2 regions of the Thauera sedimentorum genome follow, and region 2 is predicted to be linked to the other one. Evidence: riboswitches for the same ligand, from Rfam matches in the RefSeq annotation. Region 2 holds a riboswitch; the other holds the start of a gene.
The links. Region 2 has a riboswitch for cobalamin ahead of IAI53_RS01495 (energy transducer TonB). Riboswitches for the same ligand answer to the same signal wherever they lie in the genome.

Region 1 (14,113 bases), on a different contig from region 2:
GGCCGGGTAGATGAAGCCGTAGGCCGCATCGCGCGCCACTGCCACGGTGCGCCCGGCGAGCAGCGGCGCCGGCGCGGGCGCGGCCACCGGGGCGAAGTCGACCGGCGGCGGCAGTTCGCCCGCGCCGGTGGCGGCCAGCGCGTCGGCCATGCGGTCCAGGCGCTCGGCCAGATCGGCGATCTCGGCGGCCTGCAGCAGGCCGAGATGGCGCTCGGGCAGGGCCGCGCCGGCTTCGCGCGGCACCGCGCCGTACCAGCGCATGCCGTCCGGCAGCGCCGCGCGCAGCATGTCGGCGTGGCGCGCGCTGCCCACCCGGTTGGCAAGTACGCCGGAGAACGGCAGGCCGGGCCGGTAATGCGCCAGCCCGTAGGCCACCGCGCCGAAGGTCTGCGCCATCGCGCTGGCGTCGATCACCGCCATCACCGGGATGCCGAAGCGCTGGGCGATGTCGGCTCCCGAGGGTCCGCCGTCGTACAGGCCCATGACGCCTTCGACCAGGATCAGGTCGGCCTCGCGCGCCGCGGCGTGCAGCCGCCAGGCGGCATCCTGTTCGCCGCACATGCCCAGATCCAGGTTGTACACCGGTGCGCCGCTGGCCACCGCGTGGATCTGCGGGTCGAGGAAGTCCGGGCCGCACTTGAACACCCGCACCCGCCGCCCCTGGCGGGCGTGCAGGCGGGCGAGCGCGGCGGTGACCGTGGTCTTGCCCTGGCCGGAGGCGGGAGCGGCGACGAAGAGCGCCGGGCAGCGTTCAGTCATCGGCGGCCTCCCCGCGGTGGATGGCGCTGCAGCCGGCGTGCGGCGGGTGTGCCGGCGGCTCGCCCGCGTCCGGCTGGAACCAGGCCAGGCGCGGGTACAGGCCCACCACCCCGCCCACTACGGTGAGCGCGGGCGGACGGATGCCGGCCCGCGCGACCTGCCCGGCCAGGTCGGCCAGCGTAGCCACCGCCACGCGCTGCTGTGCGGTGGTGCCGCGCTCGATGACGCCTGCCGGCGTGCTCGCCGGCAGGCCGTGTTCGACCAGGCGGGCGCAGATCTCGCCCAGGCGCGAGATGCCCATGTAGATCACCAGGGTCTGATTGGGGCGGGCGAGCATCGGCCAGTCCAGCTCCAGCGCGCCGTCCTTGAGGAAGCCGGTGGCGAACACCACCGACTGCGCATGGTCGCGGTGGGTGAGCGGGATGCCGGCGTAGGCGGCGATGCCCGCCGCCGCAGTCACGCCGGGCACCACCTCCACGGTGATCCCCGCGGCCATCAGCGTCTCCATCTCCTCACCGCCGCGCCCGAAGATGAAGGGGTCGCCGCCCTTCAGCCGCACCACCCGCCGCCCGGCGCGCGCATGACGCACCAGCAGGGCGTTGATCTCGTCCTGCGGCAGGGTGTGGTCGGCGGCCTTCTTGCCGACGTAGATGCGCGCGGCCGCAGCGGGCGCGAGCTCGACGATGAGCGGACTGACCAGATTGTCGTACACCACCACCTCGGCACCGGCCACCAGGCGCGCGCCGCGCAGGGTGAGCAACTCCGGGTCGCCGGGGCCGGCGCCGACCAGGTAGACATGACCGGGTTGCGGCCCCGGACGGGCGCTGGCAAGTTCAGGCAGGGACATGCTTGCTCTCGGTGTGGCGGGACCAGGGACATGGTTTCGCTGTCAACATAGCGCCTATCGGCCCGCCTTGTCGGCCAGTTCCGCCAGCCCGGCCAGCACGCGCGCGCCCGGCTGGAAGAAATTCTCCCCGACGAGGTGGATCACCGGCACCGGCAGCAGGCCGAGCAGGGCGTTGCATTGCTGGGCATCGGTGCGGTCGAGCGAGAACACCACGTCCGGCTGCAGCCGGTCGACCGCGGTGAGCAGATCCTCGTACTCCTCGCCGGGGCGGATGTGGCGGATGCGCGGCGCGCTCTCCACCAGCTCGAAGCCGGCATGCGCGAACACGTCGCCGACGAAGTGGGCGCGGCCGAAGGAATACGGCATCGCGCTGCACGCCGACAGCACCAGCACGCGCCGCCCCTTGCCGCCCACCCGTGCGGCGGCGGCCTGCCAGTCGCGGCGGAAGGCGGCTACCCGGGCATCGACGTCGGGCACGCCGCTGGCGTGCCCCAGTTCGGCGAGCATCGCCTCGGCGTCGGCCAGCGAGGCGAAGCCGTTCACCCGCAGCAGCCGGGCGCCGGCCGGCAGCGCGTCCTGCAGGGCGGCCGCGTCCGTGCCTTCGGACGCCACCAGCAGATCCGGGGCGAGCAGTTCGATGGCGTCGACGTCCGGGTCCTTCACCCCGCCGGTGCGCGGCAGATCGAGCGTGTCGTAGCGCGACACGCCGACGATGCAATGGCCGCGCCCCAGCCAGTCGAGCGCGGCGCTCAGATAGGGCGACTGGCTGACGATGCGCGGGCAGTCGCCGGCCAGGACAGCGCTGGAGGCGGCCAGCAGCAGGCCGGCAACAAGGGTACGGAACAGCGTGGTGAGAGTTTTCATGGGTTCAGTCGGGAATGAAGTTGACCCGCCCGTCGAGCACATGCCGGCGCAGCGGATGGCCGAAGGCTTCGCTCAGCAGCGCCGCCTGCAGCACCTCGTCGCGCGCCCCGGCGCGCACGCCGCCACGGCCGTCGAGCAGGATGATCTGGTCGGCGTAGCGCGCCGCCAGGTTGATGTCGTGCAGCACCATGACCACGCCGCGTCCGGCGTCCGCCAGCCCGCGGATCAGGTCGAGCACCGCGATCTGGTAATGCAGGTCGAGGTGGTTGGTGGGCTCGTCGAGCAGCAGCAACTGCGGCGCCTGGGCCAGCAGCGCGGCCACCGCCACGCGCTGGCGCTCGCCGCCCGACAGGGTGAGGATGTCGCGCCCGGCCATGTCGGCCAGCCCCACGTCGGCCAGCGCCGCGCGCGCAATGCGCTCGTCCTCCGGCCCTTCCCAGCCCCAGCGCCCGAGGTAGGGGTGTCGCCCGACCAGCACGGTCTCCAGCACGGTGGAGGAGAAATGGTCCGGCTGCTGCTGCGCCAGCAGTCCGCGGAAGCGCGCGGCCTCGGTGGCACGCCAGGCGGCATACGGCAGGCCGCCGAGCAGCACGCTGCCCACGGACGGTTCGCGCAGGCCCGCCAGGGTATGCAGCAGGGTGGTCTTGCCGGCGCCGTTGGGGCCGAGCAGCACCAGGCATTCGCCACCCTTGAGCGTAAGGCTGAACTCGCAACACAGCCAGCGCTCGCCGACCTGCAGCGCGAGGCGGTCCGCTTCCAGCATGGGGGCGGCGGCCGGCGTCATCGCTGACGCCTCGCCAGCAGGAAGAGGAAGACCGGCACGCCGATCAGCGCGGTCAGCACCCCCACCGGCAGTTGCAGCGGCGCGATCACGGTACGCGCGGCGGTGTCAGCAAGGGTGAGCAGCGCGCCGCCGGCCAGCATCACCGCGGGCAGCAGCAGACGCTGGTCGTTGCCGACGACGAAGCGCACCAGGTGCGGCACCACCAGGCCGACGAAGCCGACCGAGCCGACCAGGGTCACCGCCACCGCGGTGAGCAGCGAGGCGAGCACGTAGAGCAGGTAGCGCAGGCGGCGCACCTGCACGCCGAGCGCCTGCGCCGCGAGTTCGCCGCGCGCCAGCAGGTTGAGCTCCCGGGCGAAGGGCAGCGCGGCGAGCAGGCCGGCGGCCATCACCGCCAGCGCCGGCCACGGGCGGGTGGCGCCGGAGGCGTCGCCCATCAGCCAGAACAGCATGGACTGCACCCGGGTATCGGGGGCCAGCGCAAGCATCAGCGTGACCGCCGCGCCGCAGCCGGCGGCGACGATCACCCCGGTGAGCAGCAAGCGGGTCTGGGTCCATGAACCGTCGCCGTGCGCCAGACCGAACACCAGCAGCATGGCCGCCAGCGCCCCGCCGAAGGCGGCGCCGTCGACCAGCAGCGGCGCCAGACCGAACAGCATCGCCGCCAGGGCGCCGACCGCCGCGCCGCCGGAAATGCCGAGCACGTAGGGGTCGGCCAGCGGATTGCGCAGCAGCACCTGCATCAGCGCACCGGCCATCGCCAGCAGCCCGCCACAGGCATACACCGCCACCGCGCGCGGCAGGCGCAGTTCGCGCACCACGTCCGCGCCCATGCCCTGCCCGCCGCCGAACAGCGCGCCGAGCACTTCAAGGGCCGGGATGTCCAGCTCGCCGGCGGCCAGCGCCCATACTTGCGCCAGCACGCCGGCCAGCGCCAGTCCGGCGATCACCGCCCACGCACGCCGCCGCCCCGTGGACGGGACGGCATGCGAGGAATGCGGGTGGGCGGCGCTCACGTTAGCTTAGCGCGGGGCGTAGCGCACGCCGACGAAATAGCTGGCGCCGGGGGTCGCGTAACCCTTGGCCAGTTCGTACTGCTTGTCGAAGATGTTGTTCGCCCGCATTTCCACGCGCCAGTCCTGAGCCAGGCGGTAGTGTACATAGGCATCGACCACACCGTAGCTGCCGAGGCGATTGGTGTTGCCCGCGTCGTCGTAGCGATAGCCCTGGCCGTTCACGTCCACGCCGTAGGACCAGTTGCCGATGCGGTGATCCACCTTCAGGAAGGCCGCGTTGCTCGCCCTGCGCGCGAGACGGTTGCCGGTGGCCTCGTCATGCGCGCTGAGCCAGTCCACGCCAACCTGGACGCCGAGATTGCCCAGCTCCACCCGGTAGGCGAGCTCCACGCCCTTGAGCCGTGCCTCGTTCAGGTTGGCGGGCGGCCAGCCGCTGATCAGGTCGCGCACCTTGTTGTCGTAGTAGGTCGCATCCACCGTCTGGCGGCCGTCGTCCCAGCGCAGGCCGATCTCGCGGTTGAGCGCGCGCTCCGGCTTGAGGTCGGGGTTGCCGCCGCCGAAACCGGTATCCGGCCAGTAGAGCTGGTTGAAGGTGGGCGCGTTGAAGGCGGTGGCGATGCTGCCGCGCACGCTCCACTCCTGGTCGATGTCGTAGCCGTAGGCCAGCAGGCCGGTGGTCTTGCCACCGAACTGCGAGTTGTCGTCGCGCCGCACGTTGACCTGGATGTTGTGGGCGTCGAGCTTCGCCGACCAGCCGAGCGACCAGGCCTTGACCGTGCGCTCGTCGACGGTGAACGCCGTCGTGCCGTCCACCCTGCTCCTGACGTAGTCGAAGGCCGCCATCAGCACGCCCAGCGGCAGGTCGATGTCGTGCTGCCAGGAGAACTGATCCTGCGTCGTGTAGAACTCCGACGGCCGCGCCACCGTGGCCCGGTTGTCGAGCCGGTCGCGGCTGCGCGCCACCCGCAGGGTGCTCCGCCAGCCCTCGGAGAGCTGGTTGATGGCATAGACGCCGGCCGAATCGATACGCTTGTCGAGATAGGAGTCGAAGCTCAGGTTGGTGTCATACCAGTTGCGGCCATCCGACTGGTAGAGATTCACGCCGATCTCGTCGCGCTCGCGCAGGCCGAGCGCAAGATTGGCGCTCACGAAGGCGTTGCGGAAGCCGTCCCGGTCGGTGTCGTGAATACCCTCGTTGCGGGCGTCGAAGCCCCGCGTGCGGTCCTGCCCCAGGGTCAGGCTGTAGCGGAAGCGTTCGACGCCGCCGGCCAGCGAGGCATTCACCTGCCGGGTATCGTCGCTGCCGTATCCGGCGAACAGCTGCGGATGAAAACCGCTGCTGCCCTTGCGGGTGAACACCTGGATCACGCCGCCGATCGCCTCGGAGCCGTACAGCGCGCTGGCAGGGCCGCGCAGGACTTCGATGCGCTCGATCATCGCCAGCGGAATGGCTTCCAGCGTCGCCTGCCCGCTGGTCGCCGAGCCGACGCGCACGCCGTCGATCAGCAGCAGCACGTGGCGCGACTCGGTACCGCGGATGAAGAAACTGGAGTTCGAGCCCGGTCCGCCGTTGCTGGCCACGCGTACCCCGGGGACCGCACGCAGGACGTCGATCAGCGTCGACTGCCCGGCGCGCTCGATCTGCTCGCGCTCGATCACCTCGACGCTGGCCAGGACTTCGTCGGCGCGCTGCGCCTGGCGGGTTGCGGTCACCACTACGGCATCGGCGGTCTTCTCCGCGCTCGCCAAGGCCACGGAAGAACACGGAAACGCGGCGGCCAGCGCAAGGGCCACCGCGGAATAACGGATTTTCATTTGAGTCATGCTCCCTGTGCCACGCCGGGCGTCCCCGCACGCCGTGGCAATCGTCGAAACGATGCGCACACGAGGGGTATCGAGAGCAATATGGAACGCGCCCGTCGCCGCCACCCCGCGGCACATCCGCCAGTGCGTTCGAGGCCGGTATCCGGGCTCGTGAACTGTGCCGGCGCGGTCTTGCCGTCCGGACTCGGCGCATCGCCTTCCCGGGTCTCGATCAACCCAGTGGCCGTCTGATGCGCCTTGCGCTCACTTACCGTTGCGGGGGCAGCACAGGCATAGCGGCTGAGGGCCGCGCACCTGTTTCCCGTTTAACCCCTTGGCGTGGACCGCCGCGGGGCACCTGAAACGCGTTGCACCCTGAACGGGTGCGGGGCGGATAATAGCGCGTTCGTCACCACTTGTGCAGCGCGACATCACGCGCCACGCCCCTTCATGAGCATAGAACTGATACTCGGCGGCGCCCGCTCCGGCAAGAGCCGCCACGCCGAAACGCGCGCACAGGCCAGCGCTGCGGCGGTCACCGTCATCGCCACCGCGCAAGCCCTGGACGAGGAGATGGTCGCCCGCATCCGCCGCCACCAGAACGACCGTCCGTCAGCCTGGCGCACCGTCGAGACCCCCCGCGCCCTGGCCGCGACGCTGTCGCGCGAAGCCGCTCCCGGGCGCTGCCTGGTCGTCGATTGCCTCACCCTGTGGCTGGCCAATCTGCTGGACGGTGCCGAAAACCTGCCGCCCGGCGCGGACGCCAGCGCGCTGCCGCACTTCACCGAGGAGCGCGACGCCCTGCTCGCCACCCTGCCGCAACTGCCCGGCCACATCCTGCTGGTGTCCAACGAAGTCGGCCTCGGCCTGGTCCCCGAGCACCCGCTCGGCCGACTGTTCCGCGACGAGGCCGGACGGCTCAACCAGCAGGTCGCGCAACTAGCTGACACCGTCACCTTCGTCGCCGCGGGGCTGCCGCTCACGCTGAAGGCCCCCGGGTAGGAGCGGCCTTGGCCGCGATTGCGGCGTGCGGAGAACGAAAGCAGCATCACGGGCAAGCCCGCTCCTACCGTTGCCCCTACCATCGTCAAGGATGGTCCCGCCCGCCCCGTGCTACCCTTGCCGCCCCCGGACATCCACCGCCCTCACGAGACCCCGCCCGCCATGGACTTCCGCATCGCCACGCCCGACGCCGCGCTCGCCCCGCGCCTGCAGCAGCGCATCGACCAGAAGACCAAGCCGCCGGGCGCGCTCGGCCGCCTGGAGGCGCTGGCGCTGCAAATCGGGCTGGTGCAGGGCACCGAGGCGCCGGAGCTGCGCCAGCCGCACATCATGGTGTTCGCCGGCGACCACGGCGCCGCGCGCGCCGGGGTGTCGGCCTTTCCGCAAGACGTCACCTGGCAGATGGTGGAGAACTTTCTCGCCGGCGGCGCGGCGATCAACGTGTTCTGCCGGCAGATGAGCCTGGGCCTGACGGTGATCGACGCCGGGGTTAACCACGATTTCGGCCGCCGCCCCGGCCTGATCGACGCCAAGCTCGGCGCGGGCACGGTGAACTACCTCGAGCAGCCGGCGATGGACGCCGAGACCGTGCGCACCGCCCTCGCGCGCGGCCGCGAGCTGGCCCACGCGCTGGCCACCAACGGCTGCAACTGCGTGGGTTTCGGCGAGATGGGCATCGGCAACACCGCGGCCGCCTCGCTGATCACCCACTGCCTGACCGGCGAGGCGTTGGCCACCGTCACCGGCCGCGGCACCGGGCTGGACGACACCGGCCTCGCCCGCAAGCGCGCGCTGCTGGAGACCGCGCTGGCACGCGGCGGCCGCCCGGGCGACCCGCTACAGGTGCTCGCCGAGTACGGCGGCTTCGAGATCGCCATGATGGCCGGCGCCATGCTGGGCGCGGCCGAGCGCGGCATGCTGCTGCTGATCGACGGTTTCATCGTCACCGCCGCGCTGCTCGCCGCGCACGCCATCTCGCCCGCGCTGCTGCCCTACTGCGTATTCGCCCACCGCTCGCAGGAAGCCGGCCACCGCGTGCAGCTCGCCCACCTGGGCGCCGAACCGCTGATGGACCTCGACCTGCGCCTGGGCGAAGGCACCGGCGCGGCGCTCGCCTTCCCGCTGGTGCAGGCGGCGGTGAACTTCCTCGCCGAGATGGCGAGCTTCGCATCCGCCGGCGTGAGCGACCGCGAGGCCTGATCCGGCCGCCATGCGCTACCAGCTCGAACTCTTCTTCACCGCCCTGGGCTTCTTCACCCGCATCCCGGTGCCCGCCTGGGTGCCGTGGTCGCCGGAGCGCCTCAACCACGCGGCACGCTACTTCCCGCTGGTCGGCTGGGTGGTCGGCGGGGTGGGCGCGGGCGCCTTCCTCGCCTTCGCGCTGGTGCTGCCGGCCTCGCTCGCGGTGATCCTGTCGATGGCCGTCACCATCCGCCTCACCGGAGCCTTCCACGAGGACGGCTGGGCGGACACCTGCGACGGGCTGGGCGGCGGCTGGGACAAGGCGCAGGTGCTCACCATCATGAAGGACTCGCGCATCGGCAGCTACGGCACCGTGGGCGTGGTGCTGATGCTGCTCGCCAAGGCGGCGGCGCTGGTGGAGCTGGCCGCGCACGGCCACGCCGCCGCAGCGCTCGCGCTGCTCGCCGCGCATCCGCTGTCGCGCCTCGCCTCGACCAGCCTGATCCACTGGCTGCCCTACGTACGCGAGGACGAAAGCTCGAAATCGAAACCGCTCGCGCGCGCCTTGCGTCCGGCGGAGCTCGCCGCCGCCACCGCCTTCGGCCTCGCCCCGCTCGCCCTTCTCGCTCCACTTCAGGCGGCGGCCGCACTGGTCGCGGTGGCCGCGCTCACGTTGTGGGCGGCGCGCGTCTTCCTGCGCCGCCTCGGCGGCTACACCGGCGACCTGCTCGGCGCCGCCCAGCAAGGCACCGAGCTCGCCTGCTATCTCGGAATTCTCGCAGCATGGAACTACACCTGATCCGCCACCCCAAGCCGGACATCGCGCCCGGGGTGTGCTACGGCCAGCGCGACATCGGCCTGGCCGAACCGGCCGCTGCGGTGGCCGAACGCCTGCGCCCGCTGCTGCCCGCGGCGTACGAGCTGCACGCCAGTCCGCTGGCACGCGCCCGCCTGCTGGCCGAAGAGCTGGGCGCCCCGCGCCTGGACGAGCGCCTCAAGGAGATCCACTTCGGCGAGTGGGAAGGCCAGCCCTTCGACACCCTGGGCAGCGCGCTCGACGAATGGTCGCGCGACCCGCTGGGTTTCCGCGCCCCGGGTGGCGAATCGGCGCGCGAGATGAGCGCCCGCGTGCTGCGCTGGCTCGACGGCCTCATCGCCGCCGCCCCGCAGCAAGCCGTGGTGGTGGTCGCCCACGGCGGCCCGCTGCGCGTCATCGCCGGGCACCTCCTCGGCCTGCCGGCCGAACGCTGGCTGGGGCTGGATTTCGCCTGCGGCCATGTAACCCGGCTGGACGTGGAGAGCTGGGGCGTGGTGCTGAAGTGGTTCAACCGCTGAGCCAGCCCTGTCCCCGGTAGGCGCGGGCTTGCCCGCGATGCGGCGGAGGTTTCCCGAAGGGCGCATCGCGGCCAAGGCCGCTCCTGCATTGCCCCGCAAGCGCGATGCACATCGCTGCCACGCCGTGCGAGCGATATTCCCCGCCTTCATGGGATAATCGCGGACTTTCCATCCTGCTGGCTGCCGCGCTGTTTATGCTGCCTCCCCTGCCCGATTTCTCCGCCGGTCGCATCATCGTGGTCGGCGACGTGATGCTCGACCGCTACTGGCACGGCTCCACCGACCGCATCTCGCCCGAGGCCCCGGTGCCGGTGGTCCGCGTACAGAACGACGAATTCCGCGCCGGCGGCGCCGGCAACGTGGCGCTCAACGCCGCCTCGCTGGGCGGGCGCGCCGAGCTGGTCGGCCTGGTCGGCCGCGACGAGGCCGGGCGCCTGCTGCGTGAAAAGCTGGACGCCGGTGGCGTCGCCTGCCGCCTGCTGGAGGCGCCGCAGCACCCCACCATCACCAAGCTGCGCATCATCAGCCGCCATCAGCAGCTGATCCGCCTGGACTTCGAGGACAACTTCGCCGTGCTCGAGTCCGCCGGCATCGAGCAGGCCTTCGAGGGCGCGCTGCCGGGCGGCGGCGCGGTGGTGCTGTCCGACTACGGCAAGGGCACGCTGGCCCAGGTCGGCAGCCTGATCCGGGTGGCGCGCGAACAGGGCGTGGCAGTGGTGGTCGACCCGAAAGGCACCGATTTCGGCCGCTACTGCGGCGCCACGGTGATCACCCCGAACATGAGCGAATTCGAGGCGGTGGTCGGCCATTGTGCATCTGAGGCCACGCTGCGCGAACGCGGCGAGGCGCTGCGCGAGGCGCTGGACCTGGAAGCACTGCTGGTCACCCGCTCGGAGCGCGGCATGACGCTGCTGCAGCGCGGGCAGGCACCGCTGGACCTGCCCACCCGTGCACGCGACGTGTTCGACGTCACCGGCGCGGGCGACACCGTGGTCGCGGTGCTGGGCGCGGGCCTGGCCTGCGGGCTGTCGCTGGCCGACGCCACTGCGCTGGCCAACCTCGCCGCCGGCGTGGTGGTGGGCAAGCTGGGGACGGCAACGGTGAGTATGGAAGAACTGCGCGCGGCGGCGCTATCGGAGACCTAGGCGCAGGCTTAGCAGGTCCCTCCCCCTTCAAGGGGGGCGAGGCCGGGGTTTCGCGAAGCACCGCTTCGCGCCGGCAGAGCGGGCGGGCTGTGCAAAGCCCGCCCCGGACGGACAGGTGGGGGATGGGTCACCCTCGGACTCGGGTTGCGCATGCACGCGCCTAGTTCGAACCCATCCCCACCCCAGCCCTCCCCTTGAAGGGGAGGGTGAGTCGCTGTATCAAGGTTGGGCGCTCAATTTGCAGCAGCTCGCAAGAATCGAACGGAGAACAGGCATGATCATCGTCACCGGCGGCGCCGGCTTCATCGGCAGCAACATCGTTCAGGGTCTCAATGCGCGCGGCATTCGCGACATCCTGGTGGTCGACGACCTCTCCGACGGGCGCAAGTGCCTGAACCTGTCGGACGCCGACATCGCCGACTACATGGACAAGGACGACTTCCTCGCCCGCATCAAGGCCGGCGAATCCTTCGGCAAGGTCGAGGCGGTGTTCCATGAAGGCGCGTGCTCGTCCACCACCGAATGGGACGGCCGCTTCGTGATGAGCGTGAACTACGAGTACACCAAGGCCCTGCTGGCCTGGTGCACCGCGCACAAGACGCGGCTGATCTACGCGTCCTCGGCCTCGGTGTACGGCATGGGCCCGGTGTTCCGCGAAGCGCGCGAGCACGAACAGCCGCTCAACATGTACGCCTACTCCAAGTTCCTTTTCGACTGCCACCTGCGCCCGCAGCTGGGCAAGCTGCCGATGCAGGTCGCCGGGCTGCGCTATTTCAACGTCTATGGTCCGCGCGAGCAGCACAAGGGCAGCATGGCCAGCGTGGCCTACCACTTCAACGGCCAGCTGCGCGAATCCGGCCGGGTGCGCCTGTTCGAGGGCTCCGACGGCTACGGCCCGGGCGAGCAGCGCCGCGATTTCATCCATGTGGACGACGTCGTCGCGGTGAACCTGTGGCTGCTCGACAACCCGCAGGTCTCGGGCATCTTCAACGTCGGCACCGGCCGCGCGCAGAGCTTCAACGACGTTGCCCACGCCGCCATCCGCTGGCACCGCGAGCAGGACCGCGAAGGCGGCGGCATCGACTACATCGCCTTCCCGGACCACCTCAAGGGCCGCTACCAGAGCTTCACCGAGGCCGACATGGGCGCGCTGCAGGCGGCCGGCTACGACCGCCCCTTCATGCCGGTGGAAGACGGCGTGCCGCGCTACCTCGACTGGCTGGCCGCGCGCGGGCTGTGAGCATGGCGCAAGACAAGGCGCCGCGCCGCATCCTGGTGGTCGGCCCGTCCTGGGTCGGCGACATGGTCATGGCGCAGAGCCTGTTCAAGACCCTCAAGGCCGGCACGCCATGCGAGATCGACGTGCTCGCCCCGGGCTGGTCGCTGGCCATCCTGGAGCGCATGCCGGAAGTGCGCCGCGGCATCGTCATGCCGCTCGGGCACGGCGAGTTCGGCCTCGCCAAGCGCCGCGCGCTGGGCAAGGAACTGGCCGCGGAAGGCTACCAGCAGGCCATCGTGCTGCCGGGTTCGCTCAAGTCCGCGCTGGTGCCCTTCTTCGCCGGCATCCCGCGCCGCACCGGATTCCGCGGCGAGATGCGCTACGGCCTGCTCAACGACATCCGCCCGCTGGACAAGGCCGCGCTGCCGATGACCGTGCAGCGCTTCGTCGCGCTGGGCCGGGTGGCCGGCGCACCGCTGCCCGAACCCTTCCCGCGCCCCAAGCTGGTCCCGGACGCGGCCAACCAGGAACGCCTGCGCGCTGAGCTCGGGCTCGCCGCCGAGCGCCCCGCGGTGGCCTTCATGCCCGGCGCCGAGTACGGCCCGGCCAAGCAGTGGCCGCTGGCGCACTTCGCCGCCTTGGCAGAAGACCTCGCCCAGCGCGGCTTCCAGGTCTGGGTGCTGGGTTCGGCCAAGGACCGCGAGTTCGGCGACATCATCGCCGCCGACATGGAAGACGCGGTCATCAACCTGTGCGGCCGCACCCAGTTGGGCGACGCGGTGGATCTGCTCGCCATGGCGCAGGCCGCGGTCACCAACGATTCCGGGCTGATGCACGTGGCCGCCGCGCTCGACCGCCCGCTGGTGGCGATCTACGGCTCCTCCACGCCGGACCACACCCCGCCGCTGGCCGAACGCGTCGCCATCCGCTACCTGCGCCTGGAGTGCTCGCCGTGCTTCGAGCGCACCTGTCCGCTCGGCCACACCCGCTGCCTGCACGAGATCACCCCGGCCAGCGTGATGGCCGCACTCACCCAACTCGGCGTGGTCGCACAACCCATGGTGGCGAGGGCGCGCTGAATGCGGGTGCTGCTGGTCAAGACCTCCTCGCTGGGCGACGTCATCCACACCCTGCCGGCGCTCACCGACGCCGCGCGCGCCATCCCCGGCATCCGCTTCGACTGGGTAGTGGAAGAGGCCTTCGCCGAGATCCCCGCCTGGCATCCGGCGGTCGACCGCGTCATCCCGGTAGCCATCCGGCGCTGGCGCAAGGCGCCGTTCCGCGCGTGGACCAGCGGCGAATGGCGGCGCTTCACCCGCGAGCTACTGCACGTCCGCCACGACCTCACCATCGACGCCCAGGGCCTGCTCAAAAGTGCCCTGCTCACCCGCTACGCCAGCACCCCGGTGCACGGCCTGGACCGCGCCTCTGCCCGCGAACCACTGGCCGCGCGCTTCTACACCCACCGCCACCCGGTCGCCCGCGGCCGCCACGCGGTGGAGCGCACCCGCGAGCTGTTCGCCCGCGCGCTCGGCTACCCCGTCCCCACCGGAGCCGGCAGCTATGGCCTGGACCGCACGCGCGTGCTCGCGGGCGCCGGCGAAGCCGCCAATGTGGCCGTGGCGGCCGACGCCCGCCCTTATCTCGTCTTCCTGCACGGCACCACCTGGACCACCAAGCACTGGCCCGAGGCCTACTGGCGACGCCTGATCGAAACCGCCATTGCCGCCGGCTGGCCGGTACGCCTGCCCTGGGGCAACGAGGTCGAACGGGCTCGCGCGGAACGCCTGGCGACTGGCCTGGCCGATGCCACAGTACTGCCCAGGCTGCCGCTCGCCGGTATTGCCGCGCAGCTTGCCGGCGCGCGCGCCTGCGTGGCGGTCGACACCGGCCTCGGCCACCTCGCCGCCGCGCTGGACGTGCCGACCATCTCGCTGTTCGGCCCCACCAACCCCGGCTACACCGGCGCCTGGGGCCCGCGCCAGATCCACCTGGCCAGCGACTTCTCCTGCGCGCCCTGCCTCGCCAAGACCTGCGCCTACCAGCCCAGCGCGGCCGAGCGCGAGCGCTTCGACCTGGAGCGCGACTGGCCGCTGTGCTTCACCCGCGTGGACGCCGCACAGGTCTGGCAGCGCCTGCAACCCCTGCTCGACGAGG
Region 2 (14,113 bases):
CCCGGGCCTGTCCGGCAAGGAGCGCCGGCGGGCCGCCTTCTGGTGGCGGAAGTGGCTCAACATGGTGGCGCCGACCAACTTCCTGTGGACCAACCCGGTGGCCCTGCGCAAGGCGATGGAGAGCAACGGCGAGAGCCTGGTGAAAGGCTTCCAGAACTTCCTCGGCGACCTGCGGGCCGGCAACGTGCGCATGACCTCGCCCGAGGATTTCACCGTAGGCGAGAACCTGGCCACCACCCCCGGCGCAGTGGTGTTCCGCAACCGCCTGCTGGAGGTGATCCACTATGCGCCCACCCTGCCCAAGGTGCATGCCGAGCCGGTGGTGATCGTCACGCCGTGGATCAACAAGTTCTACATCCTCGACCTGGTGCCCCGCAAGAGCATGATCCGCTACCTGCTGGACCAGGGGCTGGACGTGTTCATCACCAGCTGGAAGAACCCCGATGCCTCGATGCGCGAGGTCGGCTTCGACGACTACCTGGAGGACGGCGTCCATGCGGCGGTGGAGGCGGCGCGCCGCTTCACCGGGGCCAGGCAGGTGCATGCGGTCGGCTACTGCATCGGCGGCACCGCGCTGAGCATGTACATGGCCTGGGCCAACCGGCGCTACAAGGCCGACGAGGTGCCGGTGGGCGACTGGACGCTGTTCACCACCCTGGTGGATTTCCACAAACCCGGCGACATCGAGGTCTTCGTCGACGAGGCCAGCATCCGCTACATCACCCGGAACATGGCGCGCCAGGGCTATCTCGACGGCAAGGAGATGGCCGCGTCCTTCCGCCTGCTGCGTTCGAACAGCCTGATCTGGCACTACGTGGTGAACGGCTGGCTGTACGGAGAGGCCCCGCCGCCCTTCGACGTGCTGTACTGGAACATGGACACCACCCGCATGCCGTTCCGCATGCACGCCTGGTATCTGCAGGAGCTCTACCTGCACAACCGCCTGGTGCAGGCCGACGCGCTCAAGGTTGCCGGCGAGCCCTTGGACCTCGGCCGCATCGTCCAGCCCTTGTACGCGGTGTCGGCCGAAGACGACCACATCGCCCCGTGGCTGCAGACCTACAAGGTCAACCACCACGTGGGCGGTGCGAAGCGCTTCGTGCTGTCGAGCTCGGGCCACATCCTCGGTATCGTCAATCCACCGGTCACGCCGCCCAAGCGCAAGTACTGGGTCGCCGATGCACATCGCACCGAACCGGCGGAGGCCTGGCAGGCGCGCGCCGAGGAGCATGCCGGCAGCTGGTGGGAAGACTGGATGGCCTGGCTCAAGCCGCGCTGCGGCGAACTGGTCGACGCCCGCCCGGCGGCCAGCAAGGACATGCCGGCGCTGGCCGCGGCCCCCGGCACCTACGTGCTGGAGCGCTGAATCCCTTCCCCGCCGGTTCCCACTTGACCGCTGTCAAGGCTGCCGCGGCGCGGCCGCGGACAATTACGTCCTGGTTTCCGTGCAGCCTTCGACACGCCTTCAGTTCTGATAGCGCGCCAGGCGAGCGGGATCGTGCAGGGTGATGTGCTTGCCGCGCACGGTGACGAGACCGGCTTCTGAGAGGTCGTGGAAGATGCGCGACAGGGTCTCCGGGGTCAGGTTCAGGCGTGAGGCGATGACCTGCTTGCTGACGGCCAGGTCGAACTCGCGCCCGCCGCCGTCGGATTCGTCCGACTGTTGCAGCAGGTAGCCGATGACGCGCTGGGTGCTGGAGCGCAGGGAATAGGTTTCCACGTCGCGCACCATGCTGTGCAGGCGGATCGCCATGCCGGCGAGCAGCTTGCGCGCGAAGGACGAATCCTGGTCGATCAGCTCGGAGACCACGCTCTGGCCGATGTGCAGCAGTTGCGTGTCGACCAGCGCCTCGGCGAACACCGGGTAGGGGCGGCTCATGAACATCACCGCCTCGCCGAAGCTCTGCTGCGGGCCGATGACCTCGACCACCTTCTCGTTGCCCTGCGCCGAGGAGAACGCGAGCTTCACCTGGCCGGTGACGACGAAGTAGAAGCCGTGCGCCTGATCGCCGCGCTGGAAGAGCACTTCGCCCTTTTCCAGGCGCTTCTCGCGGGTAAAGCGGGACACGCGCTCGATGTCTTCGTCCGACAGTTCGCCGAAGAGAGGCACGAGACGCAGCAGGTCGGGGATGTCCTGGGAAGGAATGGGCATGGGTGATCTCCGTTTTTCGTACATTCTAGCCCGCCCCAAGATGGGGCAGGCATGTTGAGGTGAGCAGGCATGGCAGTTTCTTCACCGGCCGCTGCGGGTCGTCCGCTGTTCTTCGCGCCCCACCGGGCCATGTTCCTGTCCGGCGGCGTGATGCTGCTGCTCGTCTTCCTGCTCTGGGCCGTCGAGCTCGGCGCCCGGGCGGGGCTCCTTCCTGCGCTCGGGTGGGCGCTGCCGCCGGGCTGGGGGCATGCGCTGCTGACCGTCGGAGGCGTGTTTCCCTTCTTCATCTTCGGCTTCCTGTTCACCGCGATGCCGCGCTGGCAGAGCATGGGTGACATCGCTCCGCAGCAGTGGCTGGGCGCCTGGCGCATTCTCGCGCTCGGCTGGGCGGCGGTGATCCCGGGCCTGTGGTTCGCGCCCTTGCTCGCCGCGGGCCTCGCCGGGGTGCTGTACGGCTGGGCCAGGCTTGCCGCGGTGCTGTGGCGGGTGGCCTTCCGTTCCCAGCCCGACCCGCTGCACGCCCGGGCCACCTGGCTGGGTGTGGCGGGCGGCGGGTTGAGCATCTTCGCCTGGCTGGTGTTCGCGCTCGGCGGCGGGGCAGGCTGGGCGCGCGTGGGTATCGAGGCCGGCGTGTGGTGGTTCCTGCTGCCGGTGTTCTTCTCGGTCTGCCACCGCATGGTGCCCTTTTTCTCCAGCAACATCATTCCGGACTACGTCATCGTCCGTCCGCGCTGGGCGCTGTTGCTGATGCTGGGGGCGAGTTTCGTCCATGGCGCGCTCGGCATGGCCGAACTCGGCGGCTGGCGCTGGGTCGTCGATCTGCCGGCCGGTCTGGTCGCGCTGTGGCTGTGCATCCGCTGGCGACCGGTGGCTGCCCAGCGCGTGCGCCTGCTGGGCATGCTGCACATCGGTTTCGCGTGGCTGGGCGTGGCCCTGCTGCTGTCCGCAGCGCAGGCCGCGGGCGCCCAGCTCGGCTGGTACGGCCTGGGCCTGGCGCCGCTGCACGCGCTGGGGATCGGCTTCTTCGGCTCCATCGTGCTCGGCATGGTGTCGCGGGTCACCCTGGGCCATTCGGGCCAGCCGCTGGCGGCCGACCAGCTGACCTGGTCGCTGTTCCTCGCCATGCAGGGGGTCGTGCTGCTGCGCATCCTCGCCGACCTTGCGCCCGCTGTGCTCTCTCCCTGGCTGATGCTGGCCGCGGTAGCCGGCTGGCTGGGCATCTTCGTGACCTGGGCGCTGCGCTACCTGCCCATCTACCTGCGTCCGCGGGCCGACGGACGGCCGGGATAAGACCATGTATTTCGCACTCAAACACCTGCATGTGACCTGTGTGGTGCTGAGCATTCTCGGGTTCACGCTGCGCGGCGCGTGGATGCTGTCCGGCAGTGCGCTGCTCGAACATCGTCTCACCCGGGTGCTGCCCCATGTGGTCGACAGCCTGCTGCTGCTGTCGGCCATCGCGATGGCGGTGATGATCGGGCAGTACCCTTTCGTCGCCGGCTGGGTCACGGCCAAGGTCATCGGCCTGCTCGCCTACATCGTGCTTGGCGCGGTGGCCTTGCGGCGCGGGCGCACCCTGGCGCTCAGGGCGGCTGCGTTCTTGGCGGCGCTGGCGGTCTATGCGTGGATAGTGTCCGTGGCGCTGCTCAAGAGCCCCGCCGGTTTTCTGGTCTATTTAGGAGCTCACTGACATGAGCGATTCACTGATCCCGGTCGCACCCGGATTCGAAACCCCGCTCGAGATGCTGGAAGCCTGTCACGGCCGCCTGCAGGGGCAGCTCGAGACGCTCGCCCGCCTGGCCGCCTGGCTGCCCGCTCATGGTGCGGACAAGCAGGCACAGCAGGCGGCGAGCGCGGTGATGCGCTACTTCGACCTGGCTGCGGTCAATCACCACATGGACGAGGAAGACGATCTCTTTCCGGTGCTGCTCGCACGGGTCGATGCGCCGCGTCGCGCGCAGCTGCAGGCGCTGATCGACTGGATCCTCGCCGACCATCAGCGCATGTTCGCCGCCTGGGCGCTCATGCGCGAACGTCTGGCGGCGATTGCACAGGGAGAAGCGGCAGAGCTGACCGCGGAGCAGGTCGAGGAATTCGCCAGCCGCTACCATCAGCACATCGCCCGCGAGGAAGGCGAATTGTTGCCCTACGCCCGCGAACTGCTGACTGACGAGGACGTCGCCGCCTTGAGCGAGACCATGGTCGCCCGCCGGCGTCAGGGCTGAGAATGTGCGAATAAACCTACTGCGCGGGCCGATGGCGGTGTTGCGCGGTGCTCGCTCCGCGCTTCAGCCGCCGGCCGGTTGATGGTGCAGCAGCTTTTTCAGGCCGGCGATGTCCAGGATGCGGATGTGTTTCTGCTGCACGGCCACCAGACCGTCTTCCTGGAAGCGCGAGAAGGCGCGTGACACGGTTTCGAGCTTGAGGCCCAGATAAGAGCCGATCTCCTCGCGCGTCATGCGCAGGTGGAACTCGGCCGCCGAGAAGCCGCGCGCGGTGAAGCGCTGCGACATGTTGAGCAGGAAGGCCGCCAGGCGTTCTTCCGCGCGCATCGAGCCGAGCAGCATCATCACGCCGTGGTCGCGTACGATTTCGCGGCTCATGACCTTGTGGAACTGATGCTGCAGGCCTTCGACCTCGCGCGAGAGTTCTTCCAGCTTGCCGTAGGGGATTACGCAGACCTCGCTGTCTTCCAGGGCGATCGCGTTGCAGGTGTGGAACTCGGTGCTGATGCCGTCCAGACCGAGGATCTCGCCGGTCATCTGGAAACCGGTGACCTGCTCGCGGCCGTCTTCGAGCAGCACGTCGGTCTTGAAGGAGCCGGCGCGGATCGCGTAGATCGCCTCGAAGAGGTCGCCGGCGCGGTACAGGTGCTGCTGACGCTTGATCTTGCGACGGGCGCCCACCAGTTCGTCCAGGCGGTCGATCTCGTTTTCCGACATCCCGAACGGCAGGCACAGCTCCTGCAGGTTACACTGAGAGCAGGCGGCCTTGAGGTTTGCCACAGAGATCGGCACCGTCGCCTTCATTTGCAAGATAAACAGCTCCGTCTCTCACCGGGATCAACGGAGCCTCGTTGATCCACGTCAACCACAAAACTACGGCTTTCTGCGATCTTACGGAACAGACTGCCGCCCCGTACGACCATGAGCAATCAGAAAGAACTCGTCTTCGACACCCAGTTGATCCGCCGCTTCGACATCAACGGGCCGCGCTATACGTCCTACCCGACGGCGGATCGCTTCGTCGAAGCCTTTGACGCCAAGGCCTTGCGCGACTGGCTCGCCAAGCGGGCAGTGGGCGGTCTCGGCAAACCGCTTTCATTATACTTCCACATCCCTTTCTGTAACACGATCTGTTACTACTGCGCCTGCAACAAGATCATCACCAAGGATCACGGGCGCTCGGCCAAGTACCTCAAGTACCTGGCCAAGGAGATCGAGATGCAGGCCGCCTGTCTGGGCGGCAGCCGGCAGGTTACCCAGCTGCACCTGGGGGGCGGCACGCCCACCTTCCTGTCGCACGAGGAAATGCACCAGCTGATGGACTCGGTGCGCCAGCACTTCACGCTGGTGCCCAACGGCGAGTATTCCATCGAGGTCGACCCGCGCAAGGTGGACTTCGATACCGTCGAGATGCTCTCCAACCTCGGCTTCAACCGCATGAGCGTCGGCGTGCAGGATTTCGCCCATGACGTGCAGGTCGCGGTCAACCGCGTGCAGAGCTTCGACGAGACCAAGCTGGTGGTCGACGCCGCGCGCGCCACCGGCTTCAAGTCGGTGTCCATGGACCTGATCTACGGCCTGCCCAAGCAGAACATCATCAGCTTCAACCGCACGCTGGAGCAGGTGCTGGAGATCTCTCCCGACCGCATCTCGCTCTACAGCTACGCGCACCTGCCGCAGCTGTTCAAGCCGCAGCGCCGCATCAACTCGGTGGACATGCCCACCGCCGACACCAAGCTGCAGATCCTGCAACTGGCCATCCGCCGGCTCACCGAGGCGGGCTATGTGTACATCGGCATGGACCACTTCGCCAAGCCGGACGACGAGCTCACCATCGCCCAGCGCCAGGGGCGGCTGCACCGCAACTTCCAGGGCTACTCCACCCACGCCGAGTGCGACCTGCTGGCCTTCGGGGTGTCGGCGATCAGCAAGGTGGGGCCGACCTACGCGCAGAACGTCAAGACCCTGGACGAGTACTACGACATCCTCGACCAGGACGAGTTGCCGGTGCTGCGCGGCATCGAGCTTACCGCCGACGACCTGCTGCGCCGCGCGATCATCCAGGCGCTGATGTGCCATTTCGAGGTGTCGATCGAGTCCATCCAGATCGCCCACCTGATCGACTTCAAGGAATACTTCGCCGAGGAACTCGCCGACCTGCGCGAGATGGAGAAGGCCGGCCTGCTGAAGATCGAGGACGACTGGATCAGCGTGCTGCCCCCGGGGCGGCTGCTGGTGCGCGGCATCGCCATGGTGTTCGACCGCTACCTGCGCGCCGACCGCGAGCGGGCGCGCTACTCCAAGGTGATCTGATCCCGCCCCGCGCGGCGTAGAATGCCTGCCCTGATGCATCTTCCGGCTCTTCCGAATGCCTGAAACCGGCTATATCGCCGTCTTCCTCATCGGCCTGCTCGGCGGCACCCACTGCGTGGGCATGTGCGGCGGCATCGTCGGCGCGCTCACCGTGCAGGTGCCCGGGCAGACCCGCCGGCAATGGCCGATCCACCTGGCCTACAACCTCGGGCGCATCACCACCTACACGGTGATCGGCGGCCTGCTCGGCGCGCTCGGTACCGTGGGCATGCTGTACAACGAGGTGATGCCCATCCAGCTGGGCCTGTACGTACTGGCCAACCTGATGCTGGTTGCCCTGGGCTTGTATCTCACCGGCTTTACCCAGTTGCTGGCGCCGGTCGAGCGTGCCGGCCACCACATCTGGCGGCGCGTTCAGCCTTTCACCCGGCGCTTCCTGCCCGCGCGCTCGGTGGCACAGGGCTACCCGCTCGGACTGCTGTGGGGATTCCTGCCCTGCGGACTGGTCTACAGCGTGCTGGCCACCGCGCTGGTGACCGGCTCGGCGACCCGCGGCGCGGGGCTGATGCTCGCCTTCGGCCTCGGTACGCTGCCCAACCTGCTGCTCGCCGGCCTGTTGTTCAAGCGCTTCCGCGACATCACCCGCAACGGCAAGGTGCGTTTCGCTGCCGGCCTGACGGTGCTGGGCTTCGGCGTCTTCGGCCTGTTCCATGCCCCCTCGCTCGGCGGCACCCTGTGGAGTGGCGTGGTCTGCTGAACGGGGCGTTCAGCGTTCTCCGTCCAGGGCCTGCAGGATAGGGCAGGGGGCCGGTGCCTCGGTGTGTTCGCAGCAGTGCACCAAGCCCTTCAGGGCGCTGCGCATGTCTTCCAGCTGGCGGATACGGTTTTCGATGTCGTCGATCTTGGCCTGTGCGAGCGCGCGCGCAGTGTCGCGATCGCGTTCCTCGTCCAGCGCGAGCAGGCCGGCGACCTCGTCCAGGCTGAACCCCAGGGTTTGGGCGCGACGGATGAAACGCAGGCGGGACACCGTCTGCGCGTCGTACACACCGAAAGCGCCCTTGCGGCCAGCCGGGGTGCCGATCAGGCCGCGGCGCTGGTAGTAACGGACCGTCTCGACGCCGACCCCGGCGGCTGAAGCCAGCCGGCCTATGGTCAGACCGGGTTCCGCTGTTGTCGCGTTGCGCGAGGGAAGGGGCGGGCGGGACGTATGCGTGTTCATCAGGGGGTTGACTCCGTACCTTGGTACAGGGTCTAGACTGCCACCATCGACACAGCGTCCGCAAGCGGGACCATCATGAACGATCGCACTCCCATCGACACCACCACCGTCGAACTCCCCATTGCCGGCATGACCTGCGCGGCCTGCGCCACCCGCATCGAAAAGGTGCTCAACCGCATGCCCGGCGTGGAGGCCAGCGTGAATCTCGCGGCAGAGCGGGCCCAGGTACGCCTGTCCGGAGAAACCGCGACGCAGGCGGTGGTCGAGGCCATTCACAAGGCGGGATTCGAGGTGCCGCCCGAGCAGCTCGAGCTGTCGATCTCCGGCATGACCTGCGCCGCCTGCGCCACCCGGCTGGAGAAAGTGCTCAACCGCCTGCCGGGGGTGGAAGCGGCAGTGAACTTCGCCAGCGAGCGGGCGGTGCTGCGCTACCTGCCCGGTGCGATGGACCCGCAGCAGGCCATCGACGCGGTGGCGAAGGCCGGTTTCGGCGCAGTCGAGGCCGGGCTGGATGCGCGCGAACAGGAGCGCGCCCGCCATGCCGAGACCTGGCGGCGCGACCTGCGCATGTTCTGGATTGCCGTGCTGCTGACCCTGCCGCTGGCCGCGCAGATGCCGGCGATGCTGGGCGCTGGCTGGGCGGGCGATGCGCACCACGACGTGATTCCGCGCTGGCTGCAGTTGCTGCTCGCCACCCCGGTGCAGTTCTGGATCGGTGCGCGCTTCTACCGCGGCGCCTGGGCGTCGCTGCGTGGCGGCGGGGCCAACATGGACGTGCTGGTGGCCCTGGGTACCAGCATGGCCTGGCTGTTCAGCACGGCGGTGACCCTGCTCGGCCTGCACGACCAGCATGTGTACTTCGAGGCCTCGGCGATGATCATCACCCTGGTGATGCTCGGCAAGCTGATGGAGGCCCGCGCCAAGGCGCGCACCGGCGCGGCGCTGGATGCGCTGATGCGCCTGCAGCCGAAGATGGCGCGCATCGAGCGCGACGGCCAGCTCGTCGAGCTGCCCGTGGCCGCCGTGCGTCCCGGCGACGTGTTCGTGGTTCGTCCGGGCGATTCGGTGCCGGTCGACGGCGTGGTGTTGTCGGGGCAATCCGCCCTCGACGAAGCCATGCTCACCGGCGAGAGCCTGCCGGTGGACAAGGCCGCCGGCGACAAGGTGTTCGCCGCCACGCTCAACGGCGAGGGCCTGCTGCGCTGCGAGGCGACCGGGGTGGGGGCGTCCACGCTGCTGGCCGGCATCATCCGCATGGTCGCCCAGGCGCAGGGCTCCAAGGCGCCGGTGCAGCGCCTGGCCGACCGCATCTCGGCCGTCTTCGTGCCGGTGGTCGTGGGCCTCGCGCTGCTGACCCTCGCCGGCTGGTGGCTGTGGTCGGGCGACTTCGCCCAGGCCTTGATCAACGCCGTGGCGGTGCTGGTGATCGCCTGCCCGTGCGCGCTCGGGCTGGCGACGCCCACCGCGATCATGGTGGGCACCGGCCAGGGTGCGCGTGCCGGCATGCTGGTGAAGAACGCCGAAGCGCTGGAACTGGCCGAGAAGGTGCGCGTGCTGGCGGTGGACAAGACCGGCACGCTGACCCGGGGCGAGCCCGCGGTGACCGACGTGCTGCCGGCGCCCGGGTGGACGAGCGGGGGCTTGCTGGAGATGGCGGCTGCGGCCGAGCAGGGCAGCGCCCATCCGATTGCGCGGGCGGTACTGGCCCACGCCCAGGCCGAGGGCTTGAGCCTGGCGCCGGTGGAAGCGGTCCGGAGCTTCGGTGGCAAGGGGCTGGAAGGGCGTGTCGAAGGCCGCACGGTGCTGCTGGGTGCCCCGGGTTTCCTTGCTGAGCGCGGGACGGCGGTGCCGGAAGGTTTCTGCGACGAGCTGGCGGCCGGTGGCCGTACGCTGGTGGCGGTGTCGGTGGACGGTGCTTTCGCCGGCGCGCTGGGCGTGGCCGACCAGGTGCGCGAGGACTCGGCCCGCGCGGTGGCGCGCTTGCAGGCTCGCGGTATCGAGGTCGTCATGTTGACCGGCGATCATGCGGCGACAGCGGCGACGATTGCCGCGCAGGTGGGCATTGAGGATTACCGGGCAGGCGTGCTGCCTGGCGACAAGGCGGCGGCGGTGAAGGCCCTGGGCAAGGACGGCAAGCTGGTCGGCATGGCCGGCGACGGCATCAACGACGCGCCCGCGCTGGCCGCGGCCGATGTATCGTTCGCCATCGGCGTGGGGGCCGACGTCGCGGTGGAGGCCGCCGACATCACCCTGGTGCGCAACAGCCTGGACGGGGTGGCCGACGCGATCGACCTGTCGCGCGCCACGCTGGCGAAGATCCGCCAGAATCTGTTCTTTGCCTTCATCTACAACGTGCTCGGCATTCCGCTGGCGGCGCTCGGTTTCCTCAACCCGGTGGTGGCCGGCGCGGCGATGGCGATGAGCTCGGTGTCGGTGGTCAGCAACTCGCTGCTGCTTCGGCGCTGGCGAGCCGGGCGATAGGTTTTGTTCGATGGACCCCAAGGGCTGGAGTGAAAGCGATGAATGAAGTGACGATCAAGGTGGAAGGCATGAGCTGCGGCGGCTGCGTGCGCAACGTGACCGGTGTGCTCAAGGCGCTGGCCGGCGTGAGCGAGGCGGAGGTGTCGCTGGACGGGGCGAGCGCGCGGGTCAGCTACGATCCCGCGCAGGTCACCCCCGAGCAGATGCGCGCGGCGGTCGAGGCGGCCGGCTTCGACTCGCCGGCCTGAGCGCCGGCGCGCAAGGGCGCGGCTCAGCGCCCTTCCAGGCGAAACACGATGGGCACCCGCAGCCAGCTGTCCACCGGCTGGCTGCCGCGTCTTGCCGGCTCGAAGCGCCAGTGGGCGACGGCATCGCGCGCCGCACGGTCGAGCCGCGGGTGGCTGCTGCTCTCGGCGATCTCGATTTCCGCCGCACGTCCGGAGGCCAGCACGTGGACGCGCAGCGTCACCTGGCCTTCTTCCCCCCGGCGTCGCGCGGCGGCGGGATAGCCGGGCGGGGGATTGTGCAGGTAATCGGCGTCGTAACGTGCGGGCGCCAGGGTCTCCGCCTGTTGCCGGCTGGTCGCTGCCACTGCGCTGGTAGTGGGGGCCGGGGCTTGGTCGGCGGGCGGTTGAACCTCTGTTGCCGGATCGGGGGCGGATTCGCCGGGCGGCCGGGCGGCGTGGTCCTCAGGGACCGGTACCACCGCGGCCGGTTCCGGCGCTTGCCGGGGCACGACAGGCGCGTGGCTTGCCGCAGTCGTGACCGGACGGGCGTTCTGCGGCGGCGGTAGCGGACGTGGCTTGGGCGCCTGGGCGGACGGCTTGGGTTTGACGGGTTCCTGCGCTGGCCGGGGGGGCAGGCTGGGCGTCGCCGTCGGTTGGGCGACCGGTGGCGTGAGCAGCTGGACGCTCACCACGCTCTCGGCAGGGCGCGCCTGGGTCAGTGGTTCATCGCCCAGGCCCAGCCAGGCCAGGCCGGCCACGTGCAGGCCTGCGACCAGCGCAAGCCAGCCCCATTGCAGCGGCGGCAGCACGGTGGCGCCATGGGCGCCGCCGGAGGACAGCAGGGAGGGCGTGGGGTTGTTCATCTCGGCCCGCGGAACCAGACTATTGCGCGGGCGGACACGGGCACGAGGCTCGCGACGCGCAGCCGACCCGCAGCGCTTCACACACGGCCGGTGCATGGCGCCGGGCCGCATCATTGGAAGGCCGGTCTCCGGGCTCGGCGCGGAAGGTCTTTCCAGCGCCATACCGTTGCGGGGGCAGCACAGGCCTTGCACCTGTTTCCCGATTCTCCTTCGCGGCGACAGCCGGCGAAGGCACCTTCTATTCAGCGCTGCATTATAGGCGGTGCAGGCTTTCCCGTATAATTTCGCCCACTTTTTCCATGGGAGGGTTGTGTAATGGGCTTCGAAAACGTCCCCGCCGGCAAGGATGTGCCGAACGACATCAACGTCATCATCGAGATTCCGGCGCAGGCCGATCCGATCAAGTTCGAGGTGGACAAGGACAGCGGCGCGGTCTTCGTCGATCGCTTCATGGGCACCTCCATGCGCTACCCGATCAACTACGGCTACGTGCCGCACACCATCGCCGGCGACGGCGACCCGGTGGACGTGCTGGTGGTCACCCCCTTCCCGCTGCTGCCGGGCGTGGTGATCCGCTGCCGTCCGGTCGGCGTGCTGAAGATGGAAGACGAGTCGGGCATGGACGCCAAGGTGGTGGCGGTGCCGGTCTCCAAGCTGACCCCGCTGTACGACAAGGTGCAGACCACCGACGACCTGCCCGAGCTGCTGATGAAGCAGACCGTGCACTTCTTCGAGCACTACAAGGATCTCGAGCCGGGCAAGTGGGTCAAGGTGCTGGGCTGGGGCTCGGTGGACGAGGCCCGCAAGGAAATCACCGACGGCCTGGCCAACGCCGCCAAGTGATCGCCGTGGCCCGGTGAACGCCGGGCAGCAGGATGGAAGGCCCGCCGCGTGCGGGCCTTCGTGCGTCTACGGCCCGCTGCGGAAGGGCGAGCGTTCGGCCAGTTCGTCGAGGTAGAAGCGCACGCCCTTGCGTTCGCGCGCGAGGAAATCGTCCACCGCGTCGCGGAAGCGCGGATCTGCGATCCAGTGCGCCGAGCAGGTGGGTACCGGTTCCAGGCCGCGCGAGAGTTTGTGTTCGCCCTGCGCGCCGCCTTCGAAGCGCGACAGTCCCTGTGCGATGCAGTAGTCGATGGCCTGGTAGTAGCACAGCTCGAAATGCAGGAAGGGCAGCGCCTCGGTCGCGCCCCAGTAGCGCCCGTAGAGCGCCTCGCGGTCGCACAGGAAGAACGCGGCGGCGACCGGTTCGCCCTGCCGTTCGGCGACCAGCAGGCGCACCCCGCCGGGCAGGGCGGCCGCCAGCGCCGGGAAGAATGCCGGGGTCAGATAGGGCGTGGAGCGGTGCAGCGCGTAGGTGAGGCTGTAGCAGCGGTGGAAGAAGGCCCAGTCGGCTGCGCTCGCGCCGTGGCCGTCGAGCCAGCGCAGGCTCAGCCCGTGTGCGGCGGCGCGGCGGCGTTCCTGGCGGATCTTCTTGCGCTTGTCGTGGTTGAGCTGGGCCAGGAAATCTTCGAAGTCGCGGTAGCCGGCGTTGCGCCAGTGGAACTGCACCCCGTGGCGCAGCATCAGCCCGGCTTCGGCCAGCCAGGGGGCTTCTTCATCGGCGGGAAAGAGCAGGTGGAAGGACGACAGGCCGCTGTCGGCAACCGTGTCCAGCACCGCGGCGAGCAGGGCCTTGCGGTCTGCGCCGCTGTGGCCGAGCAGGCGTGCGCCGGGGATGGGTGTGAACGGCACCGCGGCGAGCCACTTCGGGTAGTAGGCCAGCCCGTGGCGGGCATAGGCTTCCGCCCAGGCCCAGTCGAACACGTATTCCCCGTAGGAGTGCTGCTTTTCGTAGAGCGGCATCGCGGCCACCAAGGTGCCGTCGCGCCACAGCGTCGCGTGGCGCGGCAGCCAGCCGCTGCGCCCGCCCACGCAGCCGGTGGCCTCCAGTGCATGCAGGTAGGCGTGCGACAGGCAGGCCTGCGAGCCGGCCAGCGCGTCCCAGTGGGCAGCAGGCAGGTCGCTCAGTCCGTTGAGCAGGCGAAAACGGTCCGCCAAGTTGGTGCCTCCGCGCAGTCGCCCAGTTATTGTGCAACTGCGCAAATCGTTTCCGGGTCAGAGGGTTGGGTGAGCTGTTCCGCTCTTATCCACAGGCTTGCCCACCTTGTCTGTGCAATACTGCATCGCAAGGTCGGCGCGCCGGAAAGGCGGATCACACGGTATAGTTGCGGCCCATGAATACCACGCTTTCGATCGCTGTCGCACAGCTCAATTTCACCGTTGGCGACCTCGTCGGCAACGCCGACCGCATCATCGACGCGCTGGCGCGCGCGCGCGCCGAAGGTGCCGACCTGCTGCTCACCCCGGAACTGGCGCTGTCCGGCTATCCGCCCGAAGACCTGCTGCTGCGGCCGGACTTCTACCGCGCCTGCGCGCGCGAGATCGAACGCATCCTGCCGCATACCCAGGGCATCACCCTGGTCCTCGGCCATCCCGAGGAGCGCGGCCGGCAGCGTTTCAACGCGGCCTCGGTGATCCGCGACGGCGTGGTGCAGGCGGTGTATCACAAGCTCCTGCTGCCCAACTACGAGGTCTTCGACGAAGAGCGCTACTTCGATCCGGGCATGGCGGCGTGCGTGTTCAGCCTCAAGGGC

Region 1: it holds a riboswitch for cobalamin, as region 2 does, so the genes downstream of both, IAI53_RS10000 (TonB-dependent receptor domain-containing protein) here and IAI53_RS01495 (energy transducer TonB) in region 2, are expected to answer to the same signal.

What each region holds. Positions count from the first base shown of each region.
Region 1 covers NZ_JACTAH010000002.1:49,959-64,071, forward strand. The annotation lists gene IAI53_RS09975 (cobyrinic acid a,c-diamide synthase CobB) at 1-759, opposite strand, end outside; gene cobA (uroporphyrinogen-III C-methyltransferase) at 752-1,606, opposite strand; gene IAI53_RS09985 (ABC transporter substrate-binding protein) at 1,661-2,470, opposite strand; gene IAI53_RS09990 (ABC transporter ATP-binding protein) at 2,475-3,254, opposite strand; gene IAI53_RS09995 (FecCD family ABC transporter permease) at 3,251-4,204, opposite strand; gene IAI53_RS10000 (TonB-dependent receptor domain-containing protein) at 4,277-6,085, opposite strand; cobalamin riboswitch at 6,211-6,450, opposite strand; gene cobU (bifunctional adenosylcobinamide kinase/adenosylcobinamide-phosphate guanylyltransferase) at 6,524-7,075, shown strand; gene cobT (nicotinate-nucleotide--dimethylbenzimidazole phosphoribosyltransferase) at 7,238-8,275, shown strand; gene IAI53_RS10015 (adenosylcobinamide-GDP ribazoletransferase) at 8,286-9,056, shown strand; gene cobC (alpha-ribazole phosphatase family protein) at 9,041-9,592, shown strand; gene rfaE1 (D-glycero-beta-D-manno-heptose-7-phosphate kinase) at 9,787-10,737, shown strand; gene rfaD (ADP-glyceromanno-heptose 6-epimerase) at 11,012-11,977, shown strand; gene waaF (lipopolysaccharide heptosyltransferase II) at 11,980-13,035, shown strand; gene waaC (lipopolysaccharide heptosyltransferase I) at 13,036-14,113, shown strand, end outside.
Region 2 covers NZ_JACTAH010000001.1:326,737-340,849, forward strand. The annotation lists gene IAI53_RS01440 (PHA/PHB synthase family protein) at 1-1,366, shown strand, start outside; gene IAI53_RS01445 (Crp/Fnr family transcriptional regulator) at 1,466-2,152, opposite strand; gene IAI53_RS01450 (NnrS family protein) at 2,222-3,442, shown strand; gene IAI53_RS01455 (SirB2 family protein) at 3,447-3,842, shown strand; gene IAI53_RS01460 (hemerythrin domain-containing protein) at 3,844-4,377, shown strand; gene fnr (fumarate/nitrate reduction transcriptional regulator Fnr) at 4,441-5,181, opposite strand; gene hemN (oxygen-independent coproporphyrinogen III oxidase) at 5,299-6,690, shown strand; gene IAI53_RS01475 (sulfite exporter TauE/SafE family protein) at 6,746-7,447, shown strand; gene IAI53_RS01480 (MerR family transcriptional regulator) at 7,457-7,909, opposite strand; gene IAI53_RS01485 (heavy metal translocating P-type ATPase) at 7,985-10,390, shown strand; gene IAI53_RS01490 (heavy-metal-associated domain-containing protein) at 10,429-10,638, shown strand; gene IAI53_RS01495 (energy transducer TonB) at 10,662-11,480, opposite strand; cobalamin riboswitch at 11,583-11,734, opposite strand; gene ppa (inorganic diphosphatase) at 11,796-12,323, shown strand; gene IAI53_RS01505 (GNAT family N-acetyltransferase) at 12,390-13,517, opposite strand; gene IAI53_RS01510 (NAD+ synthase) at 13,694-14,113, shown strand, end outside.